3 regions of the Streptomyces sp. NPDC087859 genome follow, and region 1 is predicted to be linked to each of the others. Evidence: riboswitches for the same ligand, from Rfam matches in the RefSeq annotation. Region 1 holds a riboswitch; each other region holds the start of a gene.

Region 1 (5,856 bases):
CCGGATACGGTCAAGGAGTGACCGACCAGCCCGCGCCCACCTGCACCACCCCCGAACCCCCCGAGCTCTTCACCTGGGAGTTCGCGACCGACCCCTACCCCGCGTACGCCTGGCTCCGCGAGCACGCCCCCGTGCACCGGACGAAGCTGCCCAGCGGGGTGGAGGCCTGGCTGGTCACGCGTTACGTCGATGCCAAGCAGGCCCTCGCCGACCAGCGGCTGAGCAAGAACCCGGCGCATCACGCCGAGCCCGCGCACGCCAAGGGGAAGACAGGGATCCCCGGTGAGCGCAAGGCCGAGTTGATGACGCATCTGCTGAACATCGACCCGCCGGACCACACCAGGCTCCGTCGGCTCGTCAGCAAGGCGTTCACGCCGCGCAGGGTCGCCGAGTTCGCGTCGCGTGTGCAGGAGCTCACCGACCTCCTCATCGACCAGTTCGCGGAGAAGGGGTCCGCCGATCTCATCCACGAGTTCGCCTTCCCACTCCCCATCTACGCGATCTGTGACCTGCTCGGCGTACCGCGCGAGGACCAGGACGACTTCCGGGACTGGGCGGGCATGATGATCCGGCACGGGGGAGGACCGAGGGGGGGTGTCGCGCGGTCCGTCAAGAAGATGCGCGGCTATCTGCTGGAACTCATCCACCGCAAGCGCGAGGGGCTCCCGGCCGAACCCGTCCCCGGCGAGGACCTCATCTCCGGTCTCATCCGCGCCTCGGACCACGGCGAGCACCTCACCGAGAACGAGGCCGCGGCGATGGCCTTCATCCTGCTCTTCGCCGGTTTTGAGACCACGGTCAACCTGATCGGCAACGGCACGTACGCGCTCCTCACCCATCCCGAGCAGCGCACCCGCCTCCAGGGCTCGCTCGCCGCCGGGGAGACCGACCTCCTGGAAACCGGCGTGGAGGAGCTTCTCCGTTACGACGGTCCCGTGGAACTCGCCACCTGGCGCTTCGCCACCCAGCCGCTCACCGTCGGCGGACAGGACATCGCACCCGGCGACCCCGTCCTCGTCGTACTCGCCGCCGCGGACCGGGACCCGGAGCGGTTCGCCGATCCCGATGTCCTCGACCTCTCCCGGCGTGACAACCAACACCTCGGATACGGCCACGGCATTCACTACTGCCTCGGCGCCCCGCTCGCCCGTCTGGAGGGCCAGACCGCGCTCGCCACGCTCCTCACCCGGCTTCCGGACCTCCGACTCGCGGTGGATTCGGCCGATTTGAGGTGGCGTGGGGGTCTCATCATGCGCGGACTGCGCACCCTGCCCGTCGAGTTCACGCCCACGAGCCGGGCCCGGTAATCGGCTTCGCGTCGATTACTTGCATGGCTTCACGCCAACTCGCGCGTCCCCGCAGCTCCTTGCAAAGATGATTTGCCCTCAACTCTGTGATCTTCACGTGATCTACGCGGCATTAACTTGTGACAAGTGATCGACTGCCGATACGTTCACGCATCAGCGCGGCGACTGTCTTCATCCGCCGCGCCGGTCACTGTTGTCTCGCGAAAGGCCTCCGCATGCTCACCGGGAACGGTCGTCACCGTCGCCCCCGCCAGGCTCCGGCACTGCTCGTCGCGGCCGGAGTGACCGGCTCCGCCATCGCGATCCCGCTCCTGGGCGCCACCGGCGCGAGCGCGGCCGACGGGAACACCTGGGACCAGGTCGCCAAGTGCGAGACCGACGGTTCCTGGAGCGCGAACAAGGGTGACGGTTATTACGGCGGGCTCAAGCTGTCCCAGGAGAACTGGGAGAAGTACGGCGGCCTCGACTACGCCACGAGTCCCGACCTCGCCAGCCGCAACCAGCAGATAGCCGTCGCCGAGAAGGTCCTCGCGGACCAGGGTGTTGGCGTCTGGGGCACCTGCGGTCTGCTGAACGGGCTGAGCAAGGACTCGGCCTCGGACGATGTCGACACCGGCGTCGGGAGCGGCACCCCGTCGGAGTCCGAAGAGTCGGGTTCATCTGAATCGTCTGATTCATCCGCCTCGTCCGGGCTGTCCAACTCCTCCGGATCATCCGACTCGTCGAACGGGTCCTCCGCCGATCCGACGTCCTCACCCTCGGCGTCCACCGAAGCGGACAACTCATCCAAGTCGGACACATCCGACCCTGGCGCCGAAGACTCACAGTCGCCCGACAGTCCATCCATAGCGCCGACAAAGGGTGTTGAATCGGACAACTCATGGCAAGAAGGCGGCTCTTCGGCTCTCGTCGACACCGGCGCCCTCTCCGCCACCCAGGAGAGCACCGGCCGGCACCGTGGCGCGAGCGCCGACGAGGGGTCCTACACCGTCCGCGTCGGCGACACGCTCGCCTCCATCGCCGACTCCCTTGACGTCGACGGCGGATGGCGCCGGCTCTACGCCGAGAACAAGCAGGTCATCGGCGCCGACCCGAGCGACATCGAGCCCGGTCAGACCCTCGTACTCGGTAGCGAATAGGGCGAAAACCCCAGGAGAATGCCGGGAGTTCAGACCACACTTCTCATCAAATGTCCGGTTTGATGAAAGTGTGGGATGAGTCTCAGAAGCCCTGATCGTCTTTGAAATTCGCCGGATTCCCTGTCTACGGTCAACACCGCTCGTCACCGCGAGCCCCGGCTGCCGCAACGCCGAATCCTGCCAGCGGCCGTACGGGAACAGTCGTCGCGTCAAGCGCCGTAGGCAGGAGCGGGGGACCCAAGGTAAGTGCCGGGCCCAGCAGTTCACGCTGGACCGGCTTGGGGTGAAGTCGCGCATCGCGAGATGCGCGGCCGGGCAACTCAACCGGCCCGAACCCGACAGCTCACCTCGCAGGCGTCGGTGAGGGGATCCACCATGCTGTTTTCCGGCAAGGGCAAGCACCGTCGTCCTTCCAAGGCCACCCGGGCCGCCGCGCTCGCCGGCGTCACCGGTGTCGCCATCGCGGCCCCGCTGATGGCGGCCGGCAACGCCTCCGCCGCCACCGCCTCCGAGTGGGACGCCGTCGCCCAGTGCGAGTCGGGCGGCGACTGGACCATCAACACCGGCAACGGCTACTACGGCGGTCTGCAGTTCTCCGCCTCCACCTGGGCCGCGTACGGCGGCACGGCGTACGCCTCGCAGGCCAACCAGGCCACCAAGGGTCAGCAGATCGAGATAGCCGAGAAGGTCCTCGCGAGCCAGGGCAAGGGTGCCTGGCCGTCCTGCGGCGTCAACCTGTCCAGCGCGAGCTACACCGGCGGCGGCTCGTCGAGCTCCTCCAGCGACAGCGGCACCAGCACCCGCTCCTCCGAGCAGCAGGCCTCCCGCTCCTCCGAGCGCCCGGCCGCCAAGAAGACCGTCACCACCCCGACCGGCAAGAAGGTCAAGAAGGGCGACGGCGAGTACAAGGTCGTCAAGGGTGACACCCTCAGCTCCATCGCCGAGGAGCACGACGTCAAGGGCGGCTGGCAGAAGGTGTTCAAGCTGAACAAGGACATCGTCAGCGACGCCGACTTCATCTACCCGGGTCAGCAGCTGCACCTCAAGTAGTAGCTGCGCCTCGCGTAAGGGTCCGCCGCATTCGAGCAGGACCCGGCTGAACCACAGCGCCCTCACATCCGTGGTCCTCATACTGAAGGCCTCGTGAGGGTCCCCCCGTCCCCACGGGCTCCCCGCTCCGGTGCGTGTTCCCCCGTACGCACCGGGGCGGGGTTTTTTCTGCGCCGGTTTCTGCCAGGTTTCCGAAACCGTCTTTGTTCCGTTCGGAAACAATTTACTCTCGGTTCTGTCCACGGGGCGGTCCGCACGGTGGCCGAACGCCCGGAGCCGGTTAGGCTCGTCTCGCAGAACACACCGCGGTCCCGGCGGACCGTGTCACATCCCAAGAAGGAGATGCTCGTGCCGTCCATCGACGTCGTCGTAGCCCGGGAAATCCTGGACTCCCGAGGCAACCCCACGGTCGAGGTCGAGGTCGGCCTCGACGACGGCAGCACGGGTCGTGCCGCCGTTCCCTCCGGTGCTTCCACCGGCGCCTTCGAGGCCATCGAGCTCCGCGACGGTGACCCCAACCGCTACGGCGGCAAGGGTGTCGAGAAGGCCGTCCTCGCCGTCATCGAGCAGATCGGCCCGGAGCTCGTCGGCTACGACGCCACCGAGCAGCGCCTGATCGACCAGGCGATGTTCGACCTGGACGCCACCGACAACAAGGGCTCGCTCGGCGCCAACGCCATCCTCGGCGTCTCCCTCGCCGTCGCCCACGCCGCCTCCGAGGCCAGCGACCTCCCGCTCTTCCGCTACCTGGGCGGCCCGAACGCGCACCTGCTGCCCGTTCCGATGATGAACATCCTGAACGGCGGCTCGCACGCCGACTCCAACGTGGACATCCAGGAGTTCATGATCGCCCCGATCGGCGCGGAGTCCTTCTCCGAGGCGCTGCGCTGGGGCGCCGAGGTCTACCACACCCTCAAGAAGGTGCTGAAGACCAAGGGCCTGTCCACCGGCCTCGGCGACGAGGGCGGCTTCGCCCCGAACCTGGAGTCCAACCGCGCCGCCCTGGACCTCATCATCGAGGCCATCAAGCAGGCCGGCTACGTCCCCGGCGAGCAGATCGCGCTCGCGCTCGACGTCGCCGCGTCCGAGTTCTACAAGGACGGCAAGTACGAGTTCGAGGGCAAGTCCCGCTCGGCCGCCGAGATGACCGAGTACTACGAGGAGCTCGTCTCCGCGTACCCGCTCGTCTCCATCGAGGACCCGCTGTACGAGGACGACTGGGCCGGCTGGAACACCATCACCGAGAAGATCGGCGACAAGGTCCAGATCGTCGGCGACGACCTGTTCGTCACCAACCCCGAGCGCCTGGCCCGCGGCATCGAGGAGGGCTCCGCGAACGCCCTGCTCGTCAAGGTGAACCAGATCGGCTCGCTGACCGAGACCCTGGACGCCGTCGAGATGGCCCAGCGCAACGGCTTCAAGTGCATGATGTCCCACCGCTCCGGCGAGACCGAGGACGTCACCATCGCCGACCTCGCCGTCGCGGTGAACTGCGGTCAGATCAAGACCGGCGCCCCGGCCCGCTCGGACCGCGTCGCCAAGTACAACCAGCTGCTGCGCATCGAGGAGATCCTCGACGACGCCGCGGTGTACGCCGGCCGCTCCGCGTTCCCCCGCTTCAAGGGCTGATCTCGGCAGGGCTAAGGCTTAGCCAGTCGTACGTACGTCCCCGCACCGGTCCCGTACCGTGTGCGGGGACGTACGCGCGTGTGTGAAGGAGGGGCTGGGACATGGCCGTCAAGGACCGGGACCGGTTCTCCACCGCGACCAGGATCCGGCTGCTCGGCGAGCAGACCGCGGCCCGGGTCTACCGTTCCCAGACCAAGCGGCAGGCCCGCCGCTCCCGGCTGACCGGCCGGGCGGCACTGCTCGCGCTGGTCCTGTGCTCGCTGATCGTCGCGCTCGCCTATCCGATAAGGCAGTACGTCTCCCAGCGCGCCGAGATCGCGGACCTCCAGCGGCAGCAGGAACAGGCCCGGCAGCGGGTCGAGCAGCTGCGGGACCAGAAGGCACGCTGGCAGGACGACGCGTACGCCGAGCAGCGGATCCGCGAGCGGCTCCACTACGTGATGCCGGGGGAGACGGGGTTCATCGTCGTCGATCCGGGCGCGGCGCGGCAGTCGCGGGCCGACATGGGGGCGGCCGACCGCCCCTGGTACTCCAACGTCTGGGACGGGGTCGACAAGTCCGACGCCTCCGACCAGTGAACCGACCTTTTCCGCAGTCAGACAGCAGAGAGACTTTCGTACGGCATGGAAACGCCCCCGCCGACCACCGAGCGCACCGAGCCCACCGACGCCGACGTCGAGGCCTTCAAGCAGCAGCTCGGGCGTCCGCCGCGCGGCCTGCGCGCGATCGCG
Region 2 (5,856 bases), on a different contig from region 1:
CCGATCGGCAGGTGTTTCCAGTTGGGGGTCAGGGAGTCCGCGGCGTCGGGGCGGAACATCTGGCCGACGTTGCGGGCGTGGTTCTCGGAGGCGTAGAAGTCGACGTAGTCCGCGACCTCGAAGGGCAGGTGCAGGGTCACCGAGGAGAGCGGGTGCAGGAACTCCTGGACGGCCGACTGGTGCGAGGGCACCGTCACCCATGCCGTCAGGGCCCGGCGTACGTCCGACCACGTGGTGCGGCCCGCCGCGAGCAGCGGGTTCAGGGACGGCCGGGCGAGCAGGGCGGCGTACGGCGAACCCAGGGCGTGGGCCGCCGCGCCGGCGTCGAGTACGTGGTCGCCGAGCCGGACGCCGACGGTCCGGTCGGCCGGTTCTCCCACGGAAAAGACGCCGTACGGAAGGTTGTGCGGGCCGAAGGGGTCGCCCTCGGGGAGATCGAAGGGGGGCATGGGGTACTGCCTCGCTCTCAATCGCTGCGTGTGCCATGTGGTCGCGCCACACGTTACGGCCGAGTCGCTGGTCTTGGGAGGGCCTGAAGAGTCCGCGATATTCCGATAAGGGCGATTGGCGGCTTCGCGCGGTCAGGAGTCGGGCAGCTGGTCCTGCTGCCACGCCATGAACTCCTGGATCAGTTCGGGCGGGTTGGCGGCCTCGGTGGCGTGGAGCTCCCAGCCGGGGCAGTCCATGTCGAACACGACGACGGGGAGGGGACGGCCGAAGGTCTTCTCGATCACTCCGTCGGCGTGCAGATGGCGGGCGAGGTCGATGACGGCGTCGTAGAAGTGCAGACGGAGAAGGTCCGACTTGGCGTCGATCTCGCCCTCGTCCTTCTCGTCCTCCTCGTTCCCGGAGTCGAACCAGGCGCCGAGCCGCCGGACCTCCGCCTCGTGCACCCGGCCGCCGACCGGATCCTCGGGGACGTTCCCGAGTTTCTCGAAGCCCTCGAGGATCCAGCAGGCGTAGTTCCAGCGGGCCTCGCCGGGGTCTTCCGGCCGCCGCTCCCGTTCGTACTGGCTCTCCGTGTTGTAGCCGATGTCGACGTAGGGATGACGGTCGTCGTAGTCGACGCGCCAGATGTTGAAGGCCAGGGTGTAGATCTCGGCCTTCAGCTCCTCGGGTATGCGCTCCAGCACGCCGACCGCGGCCGTCCGCAGATGGTTCAGAAAGGTCTCCGGTTGATCCGTCACCCCGCGAGCATCCCACCCACGCCGGTACGGCCGTACCGTGCAAAGCCCGGTCAGCGCCCTGTCAGGGGGAGTTACGACCGGTAGCGGCCCAGCGTCCGCAGCCCCGGCAGTGCCCTGTCGTCGAAGTCGAACAGCGCCAGGTTCTCCCAGGCGTTGCCCGACCCCGGGTCCTGCGGATTCCAGCCGCTGCCGGCGCGGTAGGTCCACGCGCCTTCCCAGTAGCAGTAGCCGAGACCCTGTCCGCCGGGGACGGCGGCGGTGAGGTCGGCGACCGCGCGCAGCCAGGCGGCCTGGCCCTCGGGGGTGGCGGGGAAGCCGGGGGTGAGCTGCGAGGGGCTGTTGAGGATGTCGTTGATGTCGTCCTCGCTGCCCAGCGTGAACGGGTAAGCCGTCTCGGCAATCACGACCGGCTTGCCGTAACGGGCGGTGAGGTCCGCGAGGTTGGCGGCGGCGGTCTCCAGGGTGCCGTGCCAGAACGGGTAGTACGACTGGGCGATGATGTCGAAGTCGAGGCCGTAGGACACCGCGGTGTCGAACCACCAGCGGGACGTGCCGTTGTCGCCGCCCGCGGCGATGTGCAGCATCGTGCGGATGCGCGGCGAGGTGTCGCGGGCGGCGCTCAGGCCGGACTTCAGGAGGGCGGCCAGGTTGCCCCAACCCCCGCTGTCGCTGCCCCAGTTCTTGCCCTCGGGCCAGAGCATGCCGCCGTTGATCTCGTTGCCGACCTGCACGAGGTCGGCGGGGGTGCCCTGCCGCTTCAGGGCGCCGAGCACATCGGCCGTGTGGTCGTAGACCGCCCGCGTCAGACCCGTGATGTCCAGGTCCGCCCACGCGGCCGGCTTCGTCTGGTGCGCCGGGTCGGCCCATGTGTCGGAGTAGTGGAAGTCGATCCAGATGCCTATGCCGGCCCGTCTCAGACGGCGGGCGAGCGGGAGGACACGGGCCTTGTTGTTGTAGCCGTCGACCGGGTTCACCCAGACCTTCAGACGGGCGTGGGTGATCCCCGCGTGGGCGAGGAGGCGGACCGGGTCCTCGCGGCGGCCGTCGGCCGTGCGGTACACGGCGCCGTGGTCCTCGTTCTTGGGCAGTGAGGAGATGTCCATGGCCCGGATGTCCAGCCCACGGCGACCGCCCGCGGAGGCGGCCGCGGGCGTTGCCCCCAGCACGGGAACGGCCAGTGCGGCGGCTCCCGCGGCGGTGAGGACACTGCGTCTGCGCATGTGCGGTTCCTCTCGAAGTGCTCAAGTCGAAGTAGCCAGAAGATCAGCGCGGCTCGCGAATCTGGGATCGTGCACAGAATCAAGAGTGCCTGTCATCCGCGAGCAACATGTAGGTAACCCGACGGCCCCTTCGTTGACAAGGGGTTGAAACGCTTATCTGCTGTGCACGCTCACAGCTTCAGCGGGATGGTTCGCGCGCTCGGCCGGTTCGCCCTCGATCGTGACCGCTCAAGGAGAGGCTCCACTTGCGCGTCGAACCGGAGCAGACGTCAACGGATGTGAAGGGTGCAGCCGTCCGGTTCGCGTCGAGTCGATGGGGGTTTCCATCCGTATTCTCTGATCATGGCCGCACCCACCGCATATTCACTCGTCGCCACTGACCTGGACGGAACCCTGCTCCGGGGCGACGACACGCTCTCCGACCGTTCGCTCGCCGCGCTCGCGCGGGTGGCGGAGGCCGGGGCCCGGCATCTGGTGGTGACCGGCCGGCCGGCCCCGAGAGTGCGGCCGCTCCTCGACGACCTGGGCAGCACGGGGCTCGCGGTGTGCGGGCAGGGCGCGCAGGTGTACGACGCCGGCGCGGACCGTCTGCTGTGGTCGGTGACCCTGGACCGGGAGTTGGCCGAGACCGCGCTCGGCAAGATCGAGGCGGAGGTCGGCCAGGTGTACGCCGCCGTCGACCAGGACGGCGTCGACGGTCTCACGCTCATCGAGCCGGGGTATCTGATGCCGCACCCCACCCTCCCCGCCGTACGGGTCGACCGCCGCGACGACCTGTGGTGTGCGCCCATCAGCAAGGTCCTGCTCCGCCATCCCGCCCTGTCCGACGACGAGTTGGCGGCGACGGCCCGCGGAGTCGTCGGTTCCCTCGCGACGGTGACGATGTCGGGCCCCGGCACCGTCGAACTCCAGCCATGCGGCATCACCAAGGCGACGGGCCTGGCCCTGGCCGCCGACCACCTCGGCCTCGGCCCTCAACACACCATCGCCTTCGGCGACATGCCCAACGACATCCCCATGTTCGACTGGGCGGCACATGGCGTCGCGATGGCCAACGCCCACCCCGAACTCAAGGCCGTGGCCGACGAGGTGACCCTGTCGAACGAGGACGACGGCATCGCCGTCGTCCTCGAAAGACTCTTCCGGCAGGCCTAGGCCCTGTCGGCCTAGTACGCGCCCCACACGTTGTCGATCGACCCGTACCGCTGCGCCGCGTAGTTGCAGGCCGCGGTGATGTTGGCGACCGGGTCGTAGGGGTCCCACGAGGTGCCGGAGACGTGGTACGCCTGGAAGGTGGGGTCGATGACCTGGAGCAGGCCCTTGGAGGGGGTGCCGGCGGCCGCGTTGGAGTCCCAGTTGTTGATGGCGTAGGGGTTGCCCGACGACTCGCGGATGATGTTGCGGTAGATGCTGTCGTACGACCCGGGGATGCCGTTCTGGGCCATGACCTGGAGCGACGCCTGGATCCAGCCGTCGAGCGTGTTGGTGTAGCCCAGCGAGGTCGCCGTGGTCACGGTCGGGGTGGCCGCGGAGGCGCTGGTCGCGCCGATGACCGGGAGCGCGAGGACGGCGATGCCGGTACCGGCGACGGCGAGCTTGCGGGCGAGGCGGGACGTTCTGGTGCGACGGTGCTGAGCGGCAGCAGGCATGACGGTTCCTCTCCGACGCCTGCGAGGTGAGCTGTCGGGTTCGGGCGGGAGATGCCCGGCCGGGCCGCCGTACGGCGACACGACTTCACCCCAAGCCGGTCCGTTATGTCCGGCGACTTACCTGGTTCCCCCGCTCCTGCCGTGAGTTCTCGTAGGTGAGCGGTCTCCGGGCGGCGGCAGGATTCGGCGTTCCGCCCGGCCGGGAACGTATGCGAGAGCACATGTCCGGAACAAGTACCGGATTCACACAACGAGCCCATTGACCTCGGTCTGAGGCGTATGGGGTGCTTGATCCTTTGCGACCGCCAATCACCAACTGGCGTTCGTGCATGGCGGATCGGCGGACGTGATCTCACAGCCCGCCCACAGAATGAAGTGACTCAAGTCACTGAAGATGAAATCCGGCCGCAAATCGGGCAATTAACCTCAACCGGCTGTTCTCGGAATCCGCTTCTCCCACGTCCGGTGGAACACCACCTCGCCGCCCTCCGTGCAGACCACCTCGTTGGCGGCCAGGAAGAACTCCGCCCCGGCACAGCTGATCTCCGAGCGCGTACGGACCGTCGTGTCCCACGCGAGCTCCGGCCGGTGCAGCCGGATCGACCAGTCCGAGCGGGTGCGTGCCGACAGCGGGTCCGTTTCGTCGATCGTGTACGTCTCCAGCGCGTCCTCGGTGAACTCCAGACCGTCCGGGTACACGCGCGTGCCGCCGTACCGGGGGTCGACCTCCAGACGCCACTCACCCTTGGCGACATCGCGTACGACCAGTCGCTCGGGGCGCGGTTCGTCCAGCGTGGCGGGGAAGTTGACGCCGAGCGGCTCGGCCTGTTCGGGCTCGTCGAAGGTGATGTCGCCCGCCGACTCACGGGATCGCACCGGAAGTTCGAGGAAACTCCCCGCCGGGTCCAGCGCGAAGCCCGCCGCGGAGTCGGCCTGCGGCCAGATCCACGGCCAGTACGCGGAGGAGACGGCGAGCCGGATGCGGTGGCCGGGCGGGAAGGCGTGGCCGATGCCGTTGAGGTCGAACGCCACCTCCTCGGTGGCCCCCGGCTCCCACGGCACCGCCCGGTCCCGCCCGTGCCGCGCCGACAGATTCAGCACACCCCGGGTGACCAGCGTCGACGAACCGTCCGGTGCCACATCGCAGAGCCGGGCGACGACCTGCCCGCGCGGCACCTCCGAGGTCAGCCGCAGCCGCACCCGGGGCCGCCCCAGCACCCATGTCTCCTCACCCACCGCGAACTCGAAACAGGCCGAGCGGGCGTCCTCCTCCCGCTGGTCCGGCGGCAGATCGGCGTCGTTGCCGAAGGGGAAGAAACGGCCGGCGTCCACGCCCGTGTGCTGCGGGGAACGGACCAGCACAGGGGCGCCCTGAAGGCCGTACGAGACCATCGTGACGTGGGGTGAGGGCCAGGCCGGCTCGCCGACCCAGCGGCCGGGGAGGGTGCCGTACACCGTGGCCGGGGGGTGCGAGTCGCTGACGTACGCCCGCAGCAGCGGCTCCCGCATGATCCCGGTGTCCACGCCCTTCAGATGCTGGTCCCACCAGCGCAGGGTCTCCTGGAGGAAGCCGATCGCCGGGCCCGGCGGCAGACCGCGGTCGGGGTACTGGTGGGACCAGGGGCCGATGAGTCCGCGTACGCGGTCCTGCGGCAGGTGCCCGACCAGACGGAGGACCGTGTCGCGGTACGGGTCGTGCCAGCCGCCCACCGCCAGGACCGCCGCGTCGATCGCGCCGTAGTCCTCACAGACGCTGCCGTGGCGCCAGTAGTCGTCCCGGGTCTGGTGGGCCAGCCACGT
Region 3 (5,856 bases), on a different contig from region 1:
GCCTCCCGCAGCCGCGCCTGGTACATGGCGTAGGCCTGGGCGAGGGTCTTCTCGAAGCCGTCGGTGGCCTGGGCGGCGAAGTCCTCCTCGTCGATCAGCTCGTTCTTGAGGTTGCTGATCTTGGCGCTGAAGGACTTGGGCGGGAAGCGCTTGGGGTCGAGGTCGAGGTCACGGCAGACCAGGGCCATCAGACGCTTGGAGTCGGCCGCGTCGTAGATCGAGAACGACGACGTGAAGCCGAGCTTCTTGGATTCCCTCCGCAGGATCCGCACGCACGCGCTGTGGAACGTCATCACCCACATCGCGTTGGCGCGCGGGCCGACGAGCTGCTCGACGCGCTCCTTCATCTCGCCCGCGGCCTTGTTGGTGAAGGTGATCGCGAGGATCTGGCCCGGGTGGACATTCCGCTCGGCCAGCAGGTAGGCGATGCGGTGGGTGAGCACCCGCGTCTTGCCGGAGCCGGCGCCGGCCACGATGAGCAGCGGGGTGTCGGAGTGCACGACGGCCGCGCGCTGGTTCTCGTTGAGTCCGTCGATGAGCGCGGCCGCGTCCAGCACGGGGCGCGGGGCGCCGTCGCGGTAGTACGCGTCCCGGTCCGGCGGCACGTCGAACCTGCCGCCGAACAGGTCGTCCGGAACGGGTTCCGGTACGTGCTCGTCCTCGGGCGGTGGCGGGGGCTCCTCCTCGCGGCCCTTAGAGGCTTGGAGGTCCGCCAGGAAGCTGTCGTCAAAGAGGCTGCTCATCGCTCTCCGAGTCTAGGGCTCCCCACTGACACCCCGCCGCCGCCCCGAGAACATGGGCCGACCTCATCACCCTCCATCACCGTCCCGACACGTTCCGCGACGGATCGACCGCAATGCGCACAAGTCATTGCAGATCACTCCGTATGTACCACCGCGAGCAACGTCCTGACCTAAGGTCACGAAAATGTATCGGGCCTATCGGACATCAACCTTCACAGGGGCCACACCCGTTGGCTACCGTGCCGGAAGGCCGTACGACCCCCACCGGCGAACGTCGCCGGGCCGCGCGGCCTCCGCCGAATCCGGAGCGCCGCCGCGCACCCGGAACCGGGGACCCACCGAACTTGGGGTGAATCGGCCGACTCCCGCACCGGGAACAGCCGTAGGGCAACCCTTCCGAACCACCCGCCCGAACCCGACAGCTAACTCGGTAGGCGGAGTATGGAAGGAGTCGCCGACCTTGGCGTCGCACCGCAAGCCGCCTCCCCCGGGTACGCGCGTAGCCGGCATACGCACACCCGCTCTCGCCACGGCCGCCCTCACCTCCGTGGCCCTGCTCTCCCAGACGGCCACCGCCGCGCCCTCGACCGATGACAAGCCGAGCATCGAGGAAGTCGAGAAGAAGGTCGACGACCTCTACCGCCAGGCGGAGTCGGCGACCGAGAAGTACAACTCGGCCAAGGAGAAGACCTCCAAGCAGCGCAAGGAGGTCGACACCCTCCTCGACGACGTCGCCCAGCGCACCCAGAAGCTCAACGAGGCCCGCGAGGAGCTCGGTTCCTTCGCCGCGGCCCAGTACCGCACCGGCGCCTCCGCGCCCGACACCGCGACCTTCCTGCTCGCGGACTCCCCGCAGGACTACTTCGACCAGACGCAGCTGATGGGCCGTATGACGTCCCGTCAGAAGGACGCGGTCGACGACTACGTCACCGAGCAGTCCGCGACGATGAAGAAGCGCCAGGAGGCCACCGACAGCCTCGAGACGCTCTCCGACGCGCAGGGCGACCTGAAGACCGCCAAGGCGACCGTTCAGCGGAAGCTGTCCGCCGCGCGCGAGCTGCTGTCGCAGCTGACCGCCGAGGAGAAGGCGCGCCTCGCGGCGATCGAGAAGAAGAAGCAGGAAGAGGCCGCCCGCAAGGCCGCCGAGCTGGCGAAGCAGCAGGCGGCCGAGCAGAAGGCGGCGGCGGAGGCCGCCGCGGCCGAGGAGTCGGCGGGCAGCTCCTCGTCGTCCACGGAGACCGCGGAGACCTCGGACTCCTCGTACGCCACGAAGGCCGAGAAGGCCCTCGCCTTCGCCCGCTCCCAGGTGGGCAAGCCGTACGTCTGGGGCGCCACCGGCCCCGACTCCTACGACTGCTCCGGCCTCACCCAGGCCGCCTGGAACGCCGCCGGAATCTCTCTCCCCCGCACCACCTACGACCAGGTGAACGCCGGCACCACGGTCACCCTCGCCAACGCCCAGCCCGGCGACCTCGTCTTCTTCTACGACGATGTCACCCACGTCGGCATCTACATCGGCAACGGCAAGATGATCCACGCGCCGAAGCCGGGGGCGTACGTGCGCGAGGAGTCCATCTACTACGACGGCGAGTCGGCGATCCACAGCGTCGTACGGCCGGCCTGACGCGCGGCAGGGCCCTGGCGTCAGTGACCTCCCCGGTTCTCGACGCAGGGCCCCTCGCCGGGCTGGGGCTCGACATAGACGCCGTGCACCTCGCCGGTCAGCTCGTCCTTCGTCACCCGTCCGGAGACGCACACGACGCCCGTGTAGACGGCGTAGTACCCGTTCCCGACGAAGACCCCGTGCTTCTCACCGCACCCGACCCGCCGCAGCGCCGCCTCGACCCGCTCGTCGCCGAAGACACCGAACTCCCCCGATCCGCCCTCCTTCCGGACCTTCTCCAGCTCCGCCAGGATCAGCTCGGCCGACGCCTGCCCGCCGGCCTGCTGCTCGGCACTCAAGGACGCCTGCATGCGGTACGCGTGGTTGTCGGCGTAGTTGGGGGGAGCGTCCCCGGGTCCGTCCTGCTGTTCTCCGGCCGTGTCCGATGCGGAGGGGGAGGGAGGCAGGGCGGTGGGCGTCGCCGAGGACTGCGCGCACTTCGGCGGGGGCGGATAGGAGGAGGTCGGCGAGGCCGGCCGAGCGGCGCCGGCCCCATCGGCCGCCCCGCCTTTCTGACTCCCGCATGCGGTGAGGGCGACCGCCACGAGGGCGAGGGCAACTGATCGTCTGAGAGCCATGGCCAGAGTCTGGCGCCCGACGACGGGGTTTGTCATGAGCGGAACTACTCAGACGACGGGCAGGTCCGTGCCGGCATCGGGCGATAAAAGTCCAGGTGGGGTGGTTCCGGTGCGATCCGGGCGTGGGACCCATCTGCCCATCACTCCGCACACCTGCCCACCGGGCCGCGCCCCCCTCCCATGACTGCGCCCGCGCGTATTTGCCCGCGCCCGCTCGCGCGCCCCGCCCCCGAGCCGGGCCGCGCTCCTTAGCATCGCCCCATGTCCGGCGCCTCCCCCCGCTCCCCCCTCCACGCCTGGTGGTCCCAGCGGCCGCCCGCCGCCGGGGCCGCCGTGATGGCGACCGGCATCGTGTCCGTCGCTCTGCATCTGACGAGGTACGAGACCCTGTCGCGGATCACCCTCACGCTGGCCGGCGTCGCGTGGGTCGCGTTGGCCGCCGACTTCGCCGTACGGCTGTTGTGGGACCGGGCGAGGTGGGTGGCGGAGGCCGAGACGCCGGGCGCGCTCACCGCCGTAGCCGCTACGGCCGTGCTCGGTACCCGGGTCTCGGCGCTCGGCCGGCAGCAGCTCGCCGAGGCGCTGCTCGCGCTCGCGGCGCTGTTGTGGCCGGTGCTGATCGCGCTGGTCGTGACGCACTGGACGCGGCGGATGCCGGGGTCGGTGTTCCTGGGCTGCGTCGCCACGCAGGGTCTCGCGGTGCTCGGCGCCACGCTCGCCGCGGCCGAGTCGACGGCGTGGCTCGCCCACGCGGCGCTCGTGCTGTTCTGGCTCGGCCTCGTCCTCTACGGCCTCGCCCTGGCCCGCTTCGACCTGCGGCAGGTGACCGCGGGCGCCGGGGACCACTGGGTGGCCGGCGGGGCGCTCGCGATCTCGGCGCTCGCCGGGTCGAAGCTCGTCGCGGCCGACAGCGCCCCGCTGTACCTGTGGAACGACGACGACAGCGGCGTCCTGCGGGCCGTGACGGTCGCACTGCTCGTGCTCGACCTGGCCTGGTACGTCGTCCTGCTCGCCGCGGAGGCGCTGAAGCCCCGGCCGCGCTACGACGTGCGCCGCTGGGCGACCGTGTTCCCGATGGGCATGACAGCGGCGGCGACGCTGTCCGTCGCCGCCGCCCTCGACGTGTCCTGGCTCAGGACACCCGGTCAGGTGCTGCTGTGGATCGCGGTGGCCGCCTGGCTCGCCGTCGCCGCGGGCGCCGTCGCGTCGGCGCGCGCCGGACTCAGGTCCACAGCACCGCGATGAAGATGTCCGCGACGGTCAGCGCGCCCACCAGTCCGAACAGCCCCTTCTCCACCTTCTCGTCGTCCCGCTTCACATAGACGAGGCCGAGGATCACCACCAGCAGGGCCAGCTTGATGCCGATCTTGACGTTGTTGACGGACTGGTCGTCCGCCTGGTTGAGGCCGACCAGGATCACCCCGGTGACCAGCATGGTGAGCGCGCCGTGCAGCATCGCCGGGACGAAGCGGGCGGTGCCCTGACCCATGGCCTTCATCTGGGTGAGGAATCCGCCGAGCAACGAGGCGATGCCGATGATGTGCAGGCCCACGAAGAGGTGGATGAGTACGTCCATGAGGCCGGAGCCTAATCAGAGGCACTTGAGTCGCCCTACACCGCCCTGCCTCTTCCGCCACGATCCCGCACATACGTGATCTTGCATATATGCGGGCCATAGCACCCCGTCACCTCCCCCCGTTCCGGAATCCGCACTTCGGTCATCACCCTGCGTGAAGTCGACGGCGTGAGAACGGAATCACGGTCGCATACGGTCACCCGGCGGTCCCCTGAGACCAGTTCCGCGCAACCCGTTACCCCCACGACACCGCGAGGTTTAGCGTCCTCCACCAGGTGACCGGCTCCCCACCGCCGCCCGGGCCAGGGGCGGCAGTCGGACACCACCGCCGAGAAGGTCCGGCGGCGGCCCGCTCCCCCTGTGCGGGCCGCCGCCGGACGCGTGAACCGTCCCGGGCGGTCGTACCGCGGACCAGGCGGTCGTACGAAAGGACGTGCAGTCCACGTGGCAGCGCACCGCAAGCCCAGGCAGCGCTCGGCCGGCGGCAATACGGTCCGTACGGCGGCGACGATCGCCCTGGCGGGCGCGGCGACCGCGACCGGCTTGGACGGGACCGGGTATGCCGAGCCGAATCTGACACCGGCGCAGGTCAAGGCGAAGGTGGACAAGCTGTACCAGGAGGCGGAGGTCGCCACCGAGAAGTACAACGGCGCGAAGGAGAAGGCGGAGGGGGCCGAGGAGCGGCTGAGGGCGCTGCGGGACGAGGCAGCGCGCAAGGCGGACAAACTCAACTCGGCGCGGGACGCGCTGGGTTCGATGGCGGCGGCACAGTACCGCGACGGAGGCCTCGACCCCGCGCTGCAACTGGTGCTCTCCGGCGACCCCGACCGCTATCTCGAGGGCGCCGAGTTCGTCGAGCGCGCGGGCACCCGACAGGCGGCCTCCGTCACGAGCGTGCGCGGGCAGCTGCGGGAGATCGAGCAGTTGCGTGGTGCCGCCCATATCGAGCTGGCCTCGCTCCGGTCGCGGCAGGCGGAGCTGAAGCGGCACAAGAAGACGATCACCGGAAAGCTGGACGCGGCGCGCCGGCTGCTGACGCAGCTGCCGACCGAGGAACGCACCGGCGATGTGGAGCGCGCCTCGCGCTCCGCCGGCTCCGGCGCCCGCGACGGACTGACCGCCGCGGGAGCCATGCAGGCCCCCAACTCCCGTGCCGCGGCCGCCGTTTCGTACGCCTCCTCGAAGCTCGGCAGCCCCTATGTCTGGGGCGCCACCGGCCCCGACGCCTTCGACTGCTCGGGGCTGATGCAGGCGGCCTACCGCTCCGCCGGCATCTCCCTCCCGCGCACGACGTAC

The links. Region 1 has a riboswitch for cyclic di-AMP ahead of ACIOHP_RS12315 (transglycosylase family protein). Riboswitches for the same ligand answer to the same signal wherever they lie in the genome.
Region 2: linked by a shared signal. The riboswitch ahead of ACIOHP_RS03325 (transglycosylase SLT domain-containing protein) and the one ahead of ACIOHP_RS12315 (transglycosylase family protein) in region 1 are both predicted to bind cyclic di-AMP.
Region 3: linked by a shared signal. The riboswitch ahead of ACIOHP_RS02320 (NlpC/P60 family protein) and the one ahead of ACIOHP_RS12315 (transglycosylase family protein) in region 1 are both predicted to bind cyclic di-AMP.

The regions. Positions count from the first base shown of each region.
Region 1 is NZ_JBIUUU010000004.1:477,108-482,963, forward strand. It holds gene ACIOHP_RS12300 (hypothetical protein) at 1-21, shown strand, start outside; gene ACIOHP_RS12305 (cytochrome P450) at 18-1,307, shown strand; gene ACIOHP_RS12310 (transglycosylase family protein) at 1,523-2,446, shown strand; cyclic di-AMP (ydaO/yuaA leader) riboswitch at 2,651-2,818, shown strand; gene ACIOHP_RS12315 (transglycosylase family protein) at 2,822-3,496, shown strand; gene eno (phosphopyruvate hydratase) at 3,845-5,125, shown strand; gene ACIOHP_RS12325 (septum formation initiator family protein) at 5,227-5,703, shown strand; partial or broken gene ACIOHP_RS12330 (DUF501 domain-containing protein) at 5,749-5,856, shown strand, end outside.
Region 2 is NZ_JBIUUU010000001.1:701,776-707,631, reverse strand. It holds gene fahA (fumarylacetoacetase) at 1-449, opposite strand, end outside; gene ACIOHP_RS03340 (hypothetical protein) at 582-1,187, opposite strand; gene ACIOHP_RS03335 (arabinogalactan endo-beta-1,4-galactanase) at 1,259-2,407, opposite strand; gene ACIOHP_RS03330 (HAD family hydrolase) at 2,750-3,562, shown strand; gene ACIOHP_RS03325 (transglycosylase SLT domain-containing protein) at 3,574-4,056, opposite strand; cyclic di-AMP (ydaO/yuaA leader) riboswitch at 4,058-4,218, opposite strand; gene ACIOHP_RS03320 (CocE/NonD family hydrolase) at 4,483-5,856, opposite strand, start outside.
Region 3 is NZ_JBIUUU010000001.1:498,864-504,719, forward strand. It holds gene pcrA (DNA helicase PcrA) at 1-743, opposite strand, end outside; cyclic di-AMP (ydaO/yuaA leader) riboswitch at 1,028-1,196, shown strand; gene ACIOHP_RS02320 (NlpC/P60 family protein) at 1,204-2,367, shown strand; gene ACIOHP_RS02325 (hypothetical protein) at 2,388-2,984, opposite strand; gene ACIOHP_RS02330 (tellurite resistance/C4-dicarboxylate transporter family protein) at 3,246-4,229, shown strand; gene ACIOHP_RS02335 (hypothetical protein) at 4,207-4,560, opposite strand; gene ACIOHP_RS02340 (NlpC/P60 family protein) at 5,005-5,856, shown strand, end outside.